3 regions of the Embleya sp. NPDC020886 genome follow, and region 2 is predicted to be linked to each of the others. Evidence: riboswitches for the same ligand, from Rfam matches in the RefSeq annotation. Region 2 holds a riboswitch; each other region holds the start of a gene.

Evidence for each region. Region 2 has a riboswitch for cobalamin ahead of ACH4U8_RS16375 (energy-coupling factor ABC transporter permease). Riboswitches for the same ligand answer to the same signal wherever they lie in the genome.
Region 1: another riboswitch for cobalamin. It lies ahead of ACH4U8_RS11105 (CoA-acylating methylmalonate-semialdehyde dehydrogenase); the one in region 2 lies ahead of ACH4U8_RS16375 (energy-coupling factor ABC transporter permease).
Region 3: another riboswitch for cobalamin. It lies ahead of ACH4U8_RS29450 (flagellar hook-length control protein FliK); the one in region 2 lies ahead of ACH4U8_RS16375 (energy-coupling factor ABC transporter permease).

What each region holds. Positions count from the first base shown of each region.
Region 1 covers NZ_JBIRRX010000003.1:15,681-20,784, forward strand. The annotation lists gene ACH4U8_RS11100 (acyl-CoA dehydrogenase family protein) at 1-895, opposite strand, end outside; gene ACH4U8_RS11105 (CoA-acylating methylmalonate-semialdehyde dehydrogenase) at 900-2,399, opposite strand; cobalamin riboswitch at 2,599-2,769, opposite strand; gene ACH4U8_RS11110 (pyridoxamine 5'-phosphate oxidase family protein) at 2,789-3,229, opposite strand; gene ACH4U8_RS11115 (hypothetical protein) at 3,849-4,370, shown strand; gene ACH4U8_RS11120 (epoxide hydrolase family protein) at 4,416-5,104, opposite strand, start outside.
Region 2 covers NZ_JBIRRX010000004.1:294,773-299,876, reverse strand. The annotation lists gene ACH4U8_RS16395 (NAD(P)-dependent oxidoreductase) at 1-7, opposite strand, end outside; gene ACH4U8_RS16390 (hypothetical protein) at 273-644, opposite strand; gene ACH4U8_RS16385 (class II aldolase/adducin family protein) at 1,452-2,300, shown strand; gene ACH4U8_RS16380 (RDD family protein) at 2,460-3,005, shown strand; cobalamin riboswitch at 3,192-3,402, shown strand; gene ACH4U8_RS16375 (energy-coupling factor ABC transporter permease) at 3,430-4,143, shown strand; gene ACH4U8_RS16370 (energy-coupling factor ABC transporter substrate-binding protein) at 4,140-4,508, shown strand; gene cbiQ (cobalt ECF transporter T component CbiQ) at 4,513-5,104, shown strand, end outside.
Region 3 covers NZ_JBIRRX010000009.1:263,743-268,846, reverse strand. The annotation lists gene ACH4U8_RS29455 (peptidase) at 1-870, shown strand, start outside; gene ACH4U8_RS29450 (flagellar hook-length control protein FliK) at 972-1,502, opposite strand; cobalamin riboswitch at 1,628-1,771, opposite strand; gene ACH4U8_RS29445 (LodA/GoxA family CTQ-dependent oxidase) at 2,062-4,068, shown strand; gene ACH4U8_RS29440 (FAD-dependent monooxygenase) at 4,169-5,104, shown strand, end outside.

The DNA of each region.
Region 1 (5,104 bases), on a different contig from region 2:
CGTGCCACACCAGGGTGCGGGCGGCCTCCAGTTCGGTGGCCATGTCCGCGAGTTGGAAGCGCAGGGCCTGCGCGTCGATGAGCGCCGAGCCGAACGCCTCGCGGTCGGTGAGATGGCGCACGGCGGCATCCAGCGCGGCTTGCGCGCCACCCAACGAGCAGGCGGCGATGCCGATCCGGCCGCCGTCGAGGGCGCCCATCGCGATCTTGAACCCGTCGCCCTCGGCGCCGAGCCGGTGGCCTGCGGGCACCCGCACGCCGTCCAGGATCACCTGGCGGGTGGGCTGGGCGTGCCAGCCCATCTTGCGTTCGTTGGGCCCGAAGGACAGCCCGTCGGCGTCGCCCTGCACGACGAACGCGGAGATGCCGTCGGCGCCGTCGGCGCCGGTGCGCGCCATCACCAGGTACACCGCGGCGGAGCCGGCGCCGGAGATGAACTGCTTGACGCCGTGCAGGAGATAGTCGTCGCCGTCGCGGGTGGCGCGGGTGCGCAGCGCGGCGGCGTCGGAGCCGGCTCCCGGCTCGGTCAGGCAGTAGCCGGCCAGATCGCGCATCGAGCACAGCCCCGGGAGCCAGCGGGCGCGCTGCTCCGGCGTACCGTGCCGGTCGATGGTCGCGGCGACCATGTTGTGGATCGAGTAGTAGGCGGCGATGGTCGGGCAACCGCCCGCCAGCGCCTCGTGGATCAGCGCGGAGTCGAGCCGATCGAGCCCCGAACCGCCCGCGTCCTCGCGGACGGTGATGCCGCCGAGGCCGAGGTCGGCGCCCTTGCGCAGGACGTCGACGGGGAAGTGGCTGGTGCGATCCCATTCGATCGCGTTCGGGGCGAGGTGTTCGCGGGCGAAGTCCCGGGTGGTTTCGACGATCGCGAGCTGGTCGTCGGTGAGCGTGGTCACCGGGTCAGTCCATCGTGGGGATGTCGAAGTTCGCGCTCTCGCGCGCGGTCGAGGGCCAGCGCGAGGTGATCGTCTTGGTCCGGGTGTAGAAGCGGATCGAGTCGGGCCCGTGCTGGTTGAGGTCGCCGAATCCGGATCGTTTCCAGCCACCGAAGGTGTGATAGGCCACCGGCACCGGGATGGGCACGTTGACGCCGACCATGCCGGTGTTCACCCGGCGGCCGAAGTCGCGGGCGGTGTCGCCGTCCCGGGTGAAGATGGCCACGCCGTTGCCGTACTCGTGCTCGCTCGGCAGCCGCAGCGCGTCTTCGTAGGAGGCCGCGCGGACCACGGACAACACCGGGCCGAAGATCTCCTCGCGGTACACCCGCATCGAGGTCGTCACGTGGTCGAACAGCGACGCGCCGACGAAGTAGCCGTCCTCGTGGCCGGGTACGCGCACGTCGCGGCCGTCCACGAGCAGCTTGGCGCCCTCGGCGACGCCGATGTCCAGGTAGCCGTGCACCCGATCGAGCGCGTCCCGGCCGACCAGCGGGCCGAAGTCGGCGTCCGGGTCGTGCGAGGGGCCCACGCGCAGCGTGGCGATCCGGGCGACGAGCTTTTCCACCAGCGCGTCGGCGGTCTCCGCGCCGACCGGAACCGCCACGGAGATGGCCATGCAGCGTTCCCCGGCGGAGCCGTAGCCGGCACCGATCAGCGCCTCGACGACCTGGTCGAGGTCCGCGTCCGGCATCACGATCAGGTGGTTCTTGGCGCCGCCGAAGCACTGGGCGCGCTTGCCGTTCGCGGTGGCGGAGGTGTAGACGTACTCGGCGATCGCGGTCGAGCCGACGAAGCCCAGGGCCTGTACGCGCGGGTCGGTCAGGAGTGTGTCGACGCTCTCCTTGCCGCCGTGGACCACGTTCAGCACGCCGGGCGGCAGGCCCGCCTCGACGAAGAGTTCGGCCAGGCGCAGTGGCACCGAGGGGTCGCGCTCCGAGGGCTTGAGCACGAACGCGTTGCCGCAGGCGATGGCCGGCGCGATCTTCCACAGCGGGATCATCGCCGGGAAGTTGAACGGGGTGATGCCGGCGACCACGCCGAGGGGTTGGCGCATCGAGTGCACATCGATGCCGGAGCCCGCGTTGTCGGTGAACTCGCCCTTGAGCAGGTGCGGGATGCCGGTGGCGAACTCCACGACCTCCAGGCCGCGTTGCAGGTCGCCGTGGGCGTCGGCGATGGTCTTGCCGTGCTCGGCCGACAGCAGCCGGGCCAGCGACTCGCGTTCGGGTTCGACCAGTTGCAGGAAGCGGGCCAGGACTCGGGCGCGCCGCTGCGGGTTCCAGGCGGCCCACGCGGGTTGGGCCTGCTCGGCGTCGGCGATGGCGGCCAGGGTGTCGGCGCGATCCGCGAGCGGAACGCGTGCCTGTACTCGACCGGTGTTGGGGTCGTACACGTCGCCGAACGCGCCGGATGCGCCGGGGACGTGCTTGCCGCCGATGAAATGGGAAAGTTCGCGGACCATGAACGACCTGTCTCTCGTCGGGTGCGATCCGGAGGTCGGGGCACGACCCGGGTGCGCAACGTCGGCGCGGGTGCGCGTGGTTGCCCGGTGCGGGTCGACGTCGAAGTGGTCAGGAAAACCTGGTGGGTTCGACGTTCGCAGGATCATCCGGGGCGAGGGCGCGGACCGGTGTCATGCGTGTTTGCTCCATCCTCGTGGACAACACGGATATACCCGCGGCCGGTATCCTGACTTCCGGATCGACGCACGATGCCCGCCTTCCCGGCCTTCGCCAGTGGCTTGGTGCTGCGGCAGCGCACTCCCCGGTCACAGTGGCGGGACCATGCCGGATTCACACCGACTTCCCTGCACCGCGGACCTTGTAGTTGAAGACGATATAGTCGGACGTCCTAGTAAGTCCAGTGCCGGCTGTGACCCGACGGCCGGCGTTCGAGGGCGAGTCCGGTGACGAGTTCCGAGGTGACCCGGATCCACACCTGATCCTCGCCGAGGCCGTCGAGGTCGGGCAGCAGACGATCCAGGTGGGCGACGACGTGCGGATCGCCGACCCGGGAGGCGTGTCCGGTCACGGTGCCCGTCCAGCCGGTGCGGGTGGCCCGGTCGACGTGGTCGGCCTGGAACGCGACCACCGCGTCGTGCGCGGCCTTCGCGAGCGAGGAGTCGAGCGGGGCCCGGAACACCACACACTCGCGATCGACGGCGAACGCCACCAGGTGCACGGCCGGCAGCGCGCCCTCGCTCACCACGACGCGTCCCAGTCGGGCGTTGGCCATCAACCGCAACGCCTCATGGCGACCGAGGGGACGTTTCAGCACGGCGTCTTCGCTCATTTCCAACCCTTTGGCCCGCCCCCGACCGGGGGCCGGTCCGGCCGCTTCCCCGGGCGATGGGTGCGGCGGCCGGGCCGACCTCGGCTGCGCACGAAGCAAATACGGCCGGGCTCGACCGCGCTCTCCGTGCGGGCCGACCCGGTGGGTCGGCCGCACCCCCGACTCTGCTCCCGGTCCGTGCGGTCGAGCAGGGCCGTTGGGCCCGGTCGGGTTCGGCGAAGGTCCTCGGCCGGCGGGGGATCGGGGAGCAGCGGTCCCCGCGGGACGTCGAGGTCGCAGGGCGTGCGCTTCGGGGGAGTGCGCCCTGCCGGTGCTTCCGTGCTCCGTCCGATGCGCGCGTCGGCGGCCGAGCGGCCGGGCACGGATGCACACGCGACACCGGGCGCCCCGCCCGCCGCCGCCCCCGGGCCCACCCACTTGATCCACCCGTCCGGCCGCCGTGCGGCTGCCGGACGCCTGCCAGGAATACGAGGAAACGATGACCGACCTCGAATCGCCGCGCGTTGGCTGCAGCGCGGCCCCCGGCGGCCGCCCCGGCCGCCGGCCGAAGCGTGGACACGGCGTTCGCGCGGGGGATTTACGCACGCCCGCGACCTACGACCCCGAATACCGGATCTGGATGGTCGCCCAGCTGGCCCGCCTACTGGACCGAGGCCCCGACCCGGTACTGCTGAGCCTGGGCCGCGGCACCGGGCCGGTCGAAGCCGAACTGGCGCGCGCCGGACACCGGGTGCTCGCCGTGGACGTGCCACCGGAGGCCGTCGACCCGGCCCGCGGCCAAGGCGTCGACGTCGTGCGTGCGGACGTTTTGGACCGGACGTTGCCGAGCGGTGCCCGGATCGTCGTCTACGCCGACGGCCTCGGCTGCCGGCCGAACCACCCGACCCGGGGCCTGCGTTCGATCCTGGAACGGGTCCGCGCCTGGTCGTCGGCCGGCACCGGCGGCCTGGTGGTGGCCGACGATCCGCCCCGGGCCGGCCGGGCCCTCGGGAAGGTCCCCGGCCTGTCCTGGCTCGCCGCCCTCGCGCTGGCCGACGAAGCCGAACTGGTCGGCTTCCGGGACGTGACCGCCGCCACGATCGGCTACCTGCACCCCCGGACCGGCCCGCGCGAGCGCGCGATCGTCACGGCCCACCACTGAACACCGCCCGGCGCGCACCATCGACACCGCAACACCGGCCCGGGGCTACCGCGACAGCGCCGCCCGATAGGGCCGGAAGAACGCGCGCAGCTCCTCCGCGTACAGCTCGGGCTCCTCGAACGCCGCGAAGTGCCCGCCGCGCGGGGGCTCGGTCACTCGCACGACGTTCGTCATGCGCTCCAGCCAGGCCCGCGGCGGGCGCACGACGTCACCGGCGAAGAGCGAGAATCCGGAGGGTACTTCCACCCGCCGGGCGTGCTGCTCGAGCGGGATCGCGGCGTTCGCCCGGTACATGCGCATCGACGAGCCGATCGTCTCGGTGAACCAGTACAGGGAGAGGTTCGTGAGGATCTCGTCCTTGGTGAAGGACCGCTCCACCTCGCCGGCGCAGTCGCTCCACCCCCGGAGCTTCTCGACGATCCACGCGGCGAGCCCGGCCGGCGAGTCGTTGAGTCCGACGGCGGCGGTCTGCGGCTTGGTGCGGTGCATCGCGGCGTAGGCGCCCTCGGTGCCGCCCCAGGCGATCGCCTCGTCGAGCCAGGCGCGTTCCTCGGGCGCCAGGTCCGCCGGGTCACCGGTGAACAAGGGCAGGCCCGCGTCCGTACGGTGGACGGCCACGACCCGGTCGGGGTGGTCGAGCGCGAGGTAGCGGCTCACGTGGCTGCCCAGGTCGCCGCCGGCCGCGCCGAAGCGCGGATAGCCCAGGATGTCCATGAGTTCGGCCCACAGGCCGG
Region 2 (5,104 bases):
ACAACATGCGGCTCCTCGGGTGACTCGGGTACTCGGGCACACGATCCGTACGGGATCCGGCTGCGATCCGTACGCGATGTACGACGTCGAGCTCGACGCTACATCTGACGTACCGTCATATCCGAGACGGTGCGGGGAGACCAGAGCGTCCACACGTGTCGCCGAACACCCCGACGGCGCCCTCCGCACGGGGGTGGCGGAGGGCGCCGGGGTATCGAGGACGGGCCTGCGCGCCCGGACGGCGGGCCCGGGCACGTCGGCCGGGCCCGAACTCAGACCTCGATCTCCTCCTCGACCCGCTTGAGGCTGTGTCGGGCCAGCGCGAGATTGGCGCGGTCCTTCATCAGCACGAGATACAGGAACAGACCCTTGCCGGCCCGCCCGGAGAGCGGCCGGATCAGGTGATACTGCTTGCCGAGCGTGATCAGGATGTCCTCGATCTGATCGCCGAGGTGCAACATCTCCATCGTGCGCATCTTGGCGCGCATCACGTCGGTGTTTCCGGCGGCGGCCACGTTCAGGTCGAGTTCCTTGCTGCCGCCGAGAATTCCCAGCGCCATTCCGCTGGTGTAGTCGACCAGGGCCACTCCCACGGCGCCCTCGATCGTCATTGCTTCCTTGAGGGCCGTTTCCATATTGGCCATGATTGCCTCCGGGGCGATCGGCGGTGCGGCTTTCCGGTGGACTCCGACGGGCTCGTCCTCGGGCGGTGCGTCACCCGGGGTCGGCACGGCGACCGGGACCGAATCGATCGGTTCGGCGGCGCCCGCCGCAGGGGTGTCGACCTCGACTGCTTCGCTGACGTTCGTCTCGGTCACCGCGCCCCGCTCGGTGTCGGACCCGACCGGCGGGTCGCCTGATCTGCGTCGGGACGGCCTGGACCGCCTCGGGGGTTGTGCCATCTCCGGCCGGCTCCTCGCCATCGGGCTCCGCGCCGGCGACCCCGGCGCGAGCGACCCTCGCCGGCCCGAGTCGCCCCGGAACCGGTCCGTCCCGGCCCGGGACACCGCCGGATCGGCGCGCCCGAGGCCGGACACCGAGGGCGCCCGGGCGCCGATACCGACGACCTCCGTCGAATTCCCGCCGCCACCGCTCACGTCACGCGCCCCTTCCCCCTGGTGTGCGCCGGTCGAGTTGCCGTATGCCCGCCCGAGTTGCCCGCGCGCCCGCATTTTGCCGCGCGTGCTCGGATTTCGCGGGGCGGATCCGGTAATTCGAGTTCGACCGCTTCGAACTCGACGTCCCGGACTCGCTGAACGGCAGCGTAGAAGCAGCCCGAAGCGGACTGCGGGCAATATTCGCTTAATTCCCGGAAACCCGACCCGAACGACGACGGGGCGCTAAACTCCCCGGCTTCGCACGAACGAACGCCCGCCGAGGGCTGTCCCCGGATGTGACTCGCCGGTAGCGTCGGCCGAAGTCCCGCGCGCGCCGAGTCCGAGGAGATGGACATGTCCGACACCGATGCCCAGCAGGCCCAGGACGTGCAGGCCCAGGCCCCGCCGCAACCGGTGTCGCCCGCGGACCTGACCTTCGCGCTGCCGCCCACGTTCGACACCGTCGAGCGGGAGCGCCGGCACCGCAAGGAGCGATTGACCGCGGCCCTGCGGCTGTTCGGCCGATTCGGCTTCGAGGAGGGCGTGGCCGGGCACATCACGGCGCGCGACCCGGAGTTCACCGACCACTTCTGGGTCAACCCGTTCGGGATGTCGTTCAAGCACATCACCGTGGACGACCTGATCCTGGTCAACCACGACGGGCAGGTCGTCGAGGGCCGATTCCACGTCAACCAGGCCGCGTTCGCGATCCACTCGCAGATCCACGCGGCCCGCCCGGACGTGGTCGCGGCGGCGCACAGCCACTCCGTGCACGGGCGGGCGATCTCCGCGCTCGGCGTCCGGCTCGAACCGATCACCCAGGACGTGTGTCCCTTCTACGAGGACCACGAGGTGTTCGACGACTACGCGGGCGTCGTGCTCGACGCCGAGGAGGGGCGCCGGATCGCCAAGACGCTCGGCCCGCGCAAGGCGCTGATCCTGCGCAATCACGGCCTGCTCACGGTCGGGCAGTCGGTCGACGCCGCGGCGTGGTGGTTCATCACCATGGAGCGCTCCTGCCAGGTGCAACTGCTCGCCCGGGCGGCCGGCGAGCTCAAGCCGATCTCACCGGAGAACGCGCGGCTGACCCGCGAGCAACTGGGCAACGACACGGTGGCCTGGATCAACTACAAGCCGCTCTACGACGTGATCAGCCGCTCCGAGCCGGACCTGTTCGGGGCTCAGGGGCCGATGACGCTCTGATCGCCGCGGTCACCGGATCGCGACGTTCCCACGCTCGCGGTGACCGCTCGATCACCCGCTGCCGCCCGGTCGGCACCCGTGTGCGCCGACCGGGCGCAATCTCGGCGATATCCGGTCGCGGCGGGAGTCAACCCGCCCGGTTGCGGAAAGTACAAAGGCATGTACGAACGGAGCCTTCCGCAGCACTTCGCGCGTTCGGCGCGCCCCGCCCGGTCGGGTGCCCGAGTGTGGCTGCCCGAGGTCGAGAGCCGGCTCGATCCGTTGGTGTTGTGGCGTCGATTCGGCCAGTTCCTGGTGGACGTGGTGGCGTCGGCGCTGTTGCCCGGAGCCGCGATGTTCCTGTTCGTCCTGCTGCCCACGCACCCCGACGGTTCGATCCGCAGCGGTCCGCTGACCGCGACGATCACCGCCGGCGTGGTCGTGGTCGCGGTCGCGATCCTGTTCTGGTACTGGGTGCTGCGACCCGCCGAGCACGACGGGCGCACCTGGGGCATGCAGGTGTTCGGCATCCGCGTCGTGGACGTCTCCGGGGGACGCGCCGGCCGACGCCAACTCGGGACCCGTTGGCTGCTGTTGCTCGTCGACGCCTTCGCGCTCGGGGCGATCGGGCTGACCGCGGTGCTCACCAGCGAGCGGCGCCAGCGGGTCGGCGACCGGGTGGCGGGCACCCTGGTGGTCCGCGGTCGCGGACCCGGCCTGGACTGAGCGGCCCGCGCGGTGTCGGGCCGCGGGTCGGTGCCACCCGCCGCCCTCCCCCGTCGCGCCCGCGAACGGCCCGTCACCGCACCTCGACGGCGTGCCGGAATGCGGCTATTGCTCGACCGCTCCGCCCCTCTTGTGGCCTTGCGCACGGTTTGCAAATGCCACCTTGTCGCCATGTCCATCCGACCACTAGTGTCGGCTCGCCGTGGTGTTCGGGAAGCCGGTTCGATGCCGGCGCGGCCCTCGCCACTGTGATCGGGAAGTTCTCCTCCATCCCCGCGGAAACGTTGAGTCGTCGCCTCGGGGAAGCCACTGGGACCGCTTGCGCGGCCCCGGGAAGGCGGAGACGTGAACGTACGACCCGTCAGCCAGGAGACCGGCCACGGCGATCGTCCGTCCACGAGGTGTTGGAGAGGGACCCTTCCTCATGCATATCGCCGAGGGCTATCTGCCCTGGGAACACGCCGTCGCCTGGGGCGTCGCGTCGACCCCGTTCGTCGTACACGGCGCCCGCGCGCTCACCCGCGAGGTGCGCGACCGCCCCGAGAACACCCTGCTGCTGGGCGCTTCGGGCGCCTTCTCGTTCGTCCTGTCCGCGCTGAAGATCCCTTCGGTCACCGGGAGTTGCTCGCATCCCACCGGCACCGGGCTGGGCGCCATCCTGTTTCGACCACCGATCGTGGCCGTGCTGGGCACGATCACCCTGCTCTTCCAGGCGCTGTTGCTGGCGCACGGCGGGCTGACCACGCTCGGCGCGAACGTGTTCTCGATGGCCATCGTCGGCCCGTGGGCCGGCTACGGCGCCTATCGGCTGGCCCGCTCGCTGCTCGATCGACGCGGCGGCACCATGCCGCTGGATGTCGCGGTGTTCCTGGGCGCGTTCGTCGCCGACCTGAGCACCTACTGCGTCACCAGCGTGCAGCTCGCGCTGGCCTTCCCCGACCCCGACAGCGGATTCGCCGGTGCCCTGGCCAAGTTCGGCGGCATCTTCTCGCTCACCCAGATCCCGCTGGCGATCAGCGAGGGTCTGCTGACCGTGCTGGTCGTACGCCTGCTGCGGCAGTCCAGTCGCGGCGACCTCATCCGCCTCGGCGTGCTCACGGACGCGCGGGTCGCCCGCGAGGAGGAGAAGAGCAAGTGAAGCGCTCGACGAAGATCAACCTGCTGATCGTGCTGGCCGTGGTGCTGCTCGCGGCGCTGCCCGTGGTGTTCGGGATGGGCGACCACAAGGACGAGCCGTTCACCGGCGCCGACTCCCAGGCGGAGACCGCGATCACCGAGAACGACCCGGACTACAAACCGTGGTTCAGCCCGCTGTACGAACCGCCGTCCGGCGAGATCGAGTCCGGTCTGTTCGCGTTGCAGGCCGCCCTCGGCGCGGGCGTGGTCGGTTACATGTTCGGCGTCAAGCGCACCCGGCGCCGACTCGCGCCGGAGGCGGCGGATACGCCCGACGAGCCGGCGGACACCACCGGCGAGGCACCGGTATCGGTCCCGGGTCGCTGATTCCGTGTTGCCGATCGACGCGGCGGCGCACGCGAGTTCGTGGCGCCGCCGCCATCCGGCCGACAAGGCCGTGCTCTCCTTCGGACTGCTCGGATGCGCGGTGGCGCTGCCGCCGTGGCCCGGCGCGGTGCTGGTCGCCGCGACCGTGCTGGTGATCGCGTTCGGGTTCGCGAAGGTGCCCGCCCGGCGACTGTGGCGGGCCGCCCGGGCACCGCTGGGCTTCGCCGCGACCGGCGCCCTGACGCTGCTCGTGACCATCGGCGCGGACGGCGTCGGCTGGGCCGAGGACGGGCCGCGGCGCGCGGCCGAGTTGCTGGTCCGCTCCGGTGCCGCCGGCCTGGCGATGTTGCTGTTCGCGTTCACCACGCCGCTGTCGGACGTGTTGCCCAGACTGACCCGGGTGGGTGTCCCGGCCGCCGTGGTGGACGTCGCGGCGGTGATGTACCGGATGTTGTTCCTGCTCTACGACACGACCGCGCGGATCAACCAGGCGCAGGCCGGCCGGCTGGGCCACCGCACCCGGCGGGCCCGCTGGCGGTCGGTGGCCGGGCTCGGCTCGGCGGTGTTCGTGCACGCGTTCGCCCGCGCCCAGCGGC
Region 3 (5,104 bases), on a different contig from region 2:
ACCTACCCCGACCAGGGGCTGACCATCGACGCGGTGCTGGCGTTCGCCGCCGCCGGGGTGGCCGAGCAGAACGGTGCCAAGGCCACCGCGTGGCTGGCCCGTCCGGAGATCCTGTCCGGCTACATCGGCGACGGCACCACCAACGCCTACGCCGGCGCCACCGCCAAGGTGCTGCTCGCGGCCGAAGTGCGCGGGACGAACCCTGGCAACTTCGGCGGCGTGGACCTGCCGACCCGGCTGCGCGCGCTGCAACAACCCTCGGGCCGGTTCACCGACACCTCGCCGTGGGGCGACTACAGCAACGCTTTCAGCCAGTCGCTCGCTCTGCTCGCCCTGGACCGCACACCCGCCGGCGCACCGACCGCAGCGGTCGACTTCCTGGCCGGCGCGCACTGCGCCGACGGCGGTTTCCCGCTGAACTTCGGCCTCGCGACGTGCACCGCCGACGCCGACTCGACCGCGATGAGCGTGCAGGCGCTGGCCGCCACGGGCCGCCACCAGGAGGCCGCCGCCGGACTGAACTGGCTGGTCGCGCACCAGCTTTCCGACGGCGGCTTCGCCACGCCGGGCGCCGTCACGTCCAACGCCAACAGCACCGGCCTGGCCGGGCAGGCGCTGCTCTCCTCGTGGCGGGTGCTGCCGGGGCTGACCGCGCGGCAGTTCCTCGGCGGGCGTCAGGTGGGTTGCTCGGGCCCGCCCGCCACGCGAGGCGCGATCGCGTACGACGCGACCGGGTTCGACCCGGCCACCGCCACCCGGGCCACCGCCCAGGCGGTATTGGGCCTGGCCGGCACCGGCTTCGCCGACCTGACCGCCGCCGGGGCCCGGCCGGGCGCGCCGGCCCTGCACTGCCCGTCGTCCGCGTCCTGACCAGGATTCGCAACACCCGCGTCGCCGCTCGCCGATCCGGGCGGGCGACGACGCGGGGCCCGGGGCACCGAGTGCCCCGGGTGGGCCGGAGTTCGATCGACCTACCGCGAAGGGGCCACTCGCGGCGGCGGGTTGGTCGACGCGGTCCGGTCCTTGGCGAAGGACCAACCCTCGAAGCTGCCCGGCGGGGGCTTGCGGTTGGACGCACCCCACGAGCTGTACGTCCAGGTGCCGTTGTTCGGCGCGTGCCAGTAGGACCAATAGGCGTTGGCCGGCGGCGTGTTCAGGCAGGGTTCGGTGGCCGGGCCGGGCTTGTTCTCGATCCGACAGATGAACGCCTCGCCCCAGCGGGCGGTACCGGCTGTCTCGAATCCGGCGTTCTTGAGCGCGGCCAGTCCGGTGGCCTGGTCACCCGGCGCGCAACGCACGATCGTGGCACCGCCGAGTTCCTGGAAGTCGACGATCACGGTCACGCCGTCGTTGCTCGGGCAGACCCCGGCGCTGCCCTTGGTGGTGTCCACGGCGTACGCGCTCGGCGCCGCCGCGGTGACCTGCGCGGTGGCGGGCAGCACCAACAGGGCCAATGCGCCGACCAGTCGGCCGATACGCCCCTTGTTCCGGAAAAGCTTCACGGACGGATTCCCTTCGTGCGGTGGACGCGGGCGCGGACGGCGGGAACGACGAGTCCCGGCATCCGGCCGAAGGCAGGCATCGGCCGCGGAATCCGGGCTTCAGCGTGCAGTCCACGACACCTGGAGCCTTCGAGATCGAGCAACCCAGGCATTCCGACTCGTGGCGACCTGTCGATCACCACCCACGGTTGCGGGACAGCGCCGGATTTCGACCGGCTTCCCCTGGGCTTCGAACATGCAGTTGTGGCAAGTCGATCCGTACGGATCGCGGTGCGCCGACGAACCTGTCGGCGTCCGGAGCGTATGAGAGAGCGCACCCTGCGGACAACCGTCGACCCACGGTCCCCACCGTGCCGTTCGTCACCCGGACGGCGGATCCGAGGTCGGCGGCGCAGAGCCGATCGGGCGCACCGGGCCGGCCGGGGTCCGCCGGAAGGTGTCACCCGACTGGGTCTTGCGTTCGGCGATCGTGGTTGGACAGCGTGGAGTTGCGCGCGTACCCGGCGTGTGATCGCACGTCGGAACCAGCACACCCCGGATGGGCCCCTGGGGCCCGGCGGTGTGGGCGGACGAGAGCAACGGGAGTGCTGTGAGCGATCGGGACGGCAACAGGCGAACGGACGACCGCATCGTCCGAGTACGCATCCATCCGGCCATCGGCATTGCGCGCGTGGGCAACAGCACGCGCCCGGACGGCTGGTACTACGGACCCGAAACCCCCGACCCGGAGCCCACCCCACCGGGCTTCACCAAGGACGCGGACGGCGCGATCAAGCGCCAGGCGGCCCGATTCCGGCTGTACGGCCACGCCGCCGACGGGCACGTGGTGCGCGAGGTGACGGTCGCCGACCCGGGCACCCGGATCACCTGGGGCGTACACGTGGCCAATCGCAAGGCCGCGTGGTACCAGTTCCAGCTCCCGCTGGACATCCCGGACTCGCGGGATCCGGCGGCCAGGCCGTCCGCGCGGCGCAATCCGAGCGTCACCGATCGCCGGTCGCTGGTGATCGATCCCGGCCGCAAGACGCTGAACGCCACGCCCGGTGGGCGGGTGCCGTTCACCGGCGGCCGTTTCCTGGGTCGGGTCGACGTCCCGCTGGGCGAGATGCGCACGGACGAGCACGGCCGACTGGTGGTGCTCGGCGGGCTCGGCGCCGCCGGCTCGCCCGATCACACGCCGCCGGCCTCGGTAACGAACAACGACGGTTGGTACGACGACATTTCCGATGGGCCGGTGACCGCGTCGGTCACCATCGACGGCGTCTCGGTGCCGGTGGATCCGGCCTGGGTGGTGGTCGCGCCACCCAACTTCGCGCCGGACCTGCGCACCGTACGCACCCTCTACGACCTGCTCTTCGACGTGTTCGTCGGCACCGGCCAACTGCCGTTCCCGGCCCGGGTCTCGTTCGGCGAGCACATCGAACCGATCCTGCGCCGGTTCTGCGAACTCCAGTGGGTCAACGCCGGGTTCGCGGCCAAATTCGGCTGGGCCGGTCCGGAGTACTTCCTCGCCCCCGAGGCGTTGCGCCGGTTGTCCAGTCCGGCGATCGAGCATCGCGAGGTGCGCCGGCAGGTGTACACCGCGCTGCGCGACTACAACCGCGACGACAAGTCGCCGATGCCGTGGCCCTGGCTCTACGGCGACGGCATGGCCAGTGTGCCTCGGACGGTGCGCCAGTACATGACACTGTCGCCGACCCAGGACCGGCTGCTGCTGGCCTGGTCGCAGGGGAACTTCGACGCGTCGCCGTTCGCCGGCTACCCGCACCGCGTGGAGGACGCGCCGCCGGCCGCGCAACCGGGGCTGCTGGATCGGGCCGCGTTGGACTTCTGCGTCGCGGACGCGTTCCATCCCGGGATCGAGGTGACCTGGCCGATCCGGCACGCGACGATGTTCGCCGAGCCGTTCCGGATCAGGGCGCGGCCCGAGGGCGATCCCGATCCGGACTACGGCAACACGCTCACCCCGGACAAGGCGCTGGCCCCCGACGGCCCGCTGTACGCGCAGGGACCGGGTGACCTCAGTCGATGGATGGCGGTGCCCTGGCAGACCGACACGGCGGGCTGCCGCGCGGGCTACGAGTCGCAGGCCGGACTCGGGCCGCGTTACGACCCGTACGTACCGACGTTCTGGCCCGCACGGGTGCCCAACCACGTGCTCAAACAAAGCGACTACGAGAAGGTCAACCGGCCGGACAGTGGCGGTTCGAGCGATCGCGAGGCCGCGTTCACGCACCGCGCGGTGTGGTTGCGCGGACTGACCGGGACCACGCCCGAGGCGCAGCGCCGACAGATGATCGACGGCTGGTACAAGCTCGGCATCGTCGAAGTGCGGCCCTACACGGTCGGCGACGGCCGCTTCCCGGCCCGCATGCAGGTCGAGTCGCCGCCGCAACCGCCGTTCGACCAGGCCCGGGACGCCAACAACCTGGTGAACGTGCACGTCCCGGAACCGGCCCCCGACGAGCCGGTGATCCGCGATGTCGCCGAGGCCACGGGGCAACACGCAGCGGACGTCACGGTGGGCTACGTCGACAACATCGATCCCTACCTGGATTCGCAGTGACGGGAGCCGCATCCGCGTGGCGGCACGGACCTGCCCGCGAACGGCGTGGCGGTGGAGGTGCCGTGCGGGTGAGCGGCGTCGGCTCGTGCGGACTTCGCCCGTGACCGGGGTCGGGGCGCCGCCGGCCCGGCGGCGGTACGACGTCGTGGTCGCCGGTGGCGGGCCGGCCGGCGCCGCGGCGGCGATCACGCTGGCACGTGCGGGTCGTTCGGTGCTGCTCGCCGACGCGGGTGGCGGGCCGCCGGCGATCGGCGAGGCGCTGCCGGGGGCGGCCCGGGTGCTGCTGGCCGACCTGGGGGTCGGCGAGCACGTACCCGGGGCGGGCCATCTGCCCTGCTACGCCACGCTGTCCGTGTGGGGGTCGCCGCAGCCGGTCACGGTCTCCGCGATCGACGACCCGAACGGGCCCGGCCGGCACCTGGATCGCCCGCTGTTCGACCGCCGCCTGCGCGACGGCGCCCGGGCGGCCGGTGCCGAGGTGGCCGAGCGCACCCCGGTCGGCGCGCCGATGCGCCGGCCGGACGGCACCTGGTCGGTGCCGCTGGGTCGGCCCGACCGGCGCGAAGTGGTGTGCTGCGACTGGGTCGTCGACGCGACCGGGCGCCGAGCGGCGGTCGCGACCGGAAGCGGCGGCGCCCGCCGGCACACCCACGACGCCCTGGTCGCGCTGCACCTGACCCTGGTCGATCCCACCGCGTGCGACGCCGACGCGAGTACGGTGGTCGAATCCGGGCCGGACGGCTGGTGGTACACCGCGCTGGTGCCCGGCAATCGGCGCCTGGTGGCCTACTTCACCGACGCCGATCTGCCCACCGCGCGAGCGGGTGACTCGGCCGGCTTCCGGGCCCGCCTCGCCGAAACGACCGAGATCGGCCGACGACTGGCCGGGTGGCCCCTGCCGTCGCCCGTACTCCCGCGCCGGGCCCCCGCACACGGCGCCCACCTGGACCGGGTCTGCGGCCCGGGCTGGATCGCCGCGGGCGACGCCGCAACCGCCTTCGACCCGGTGTCCGCCCAGGGCATCCTCACCGCCCTG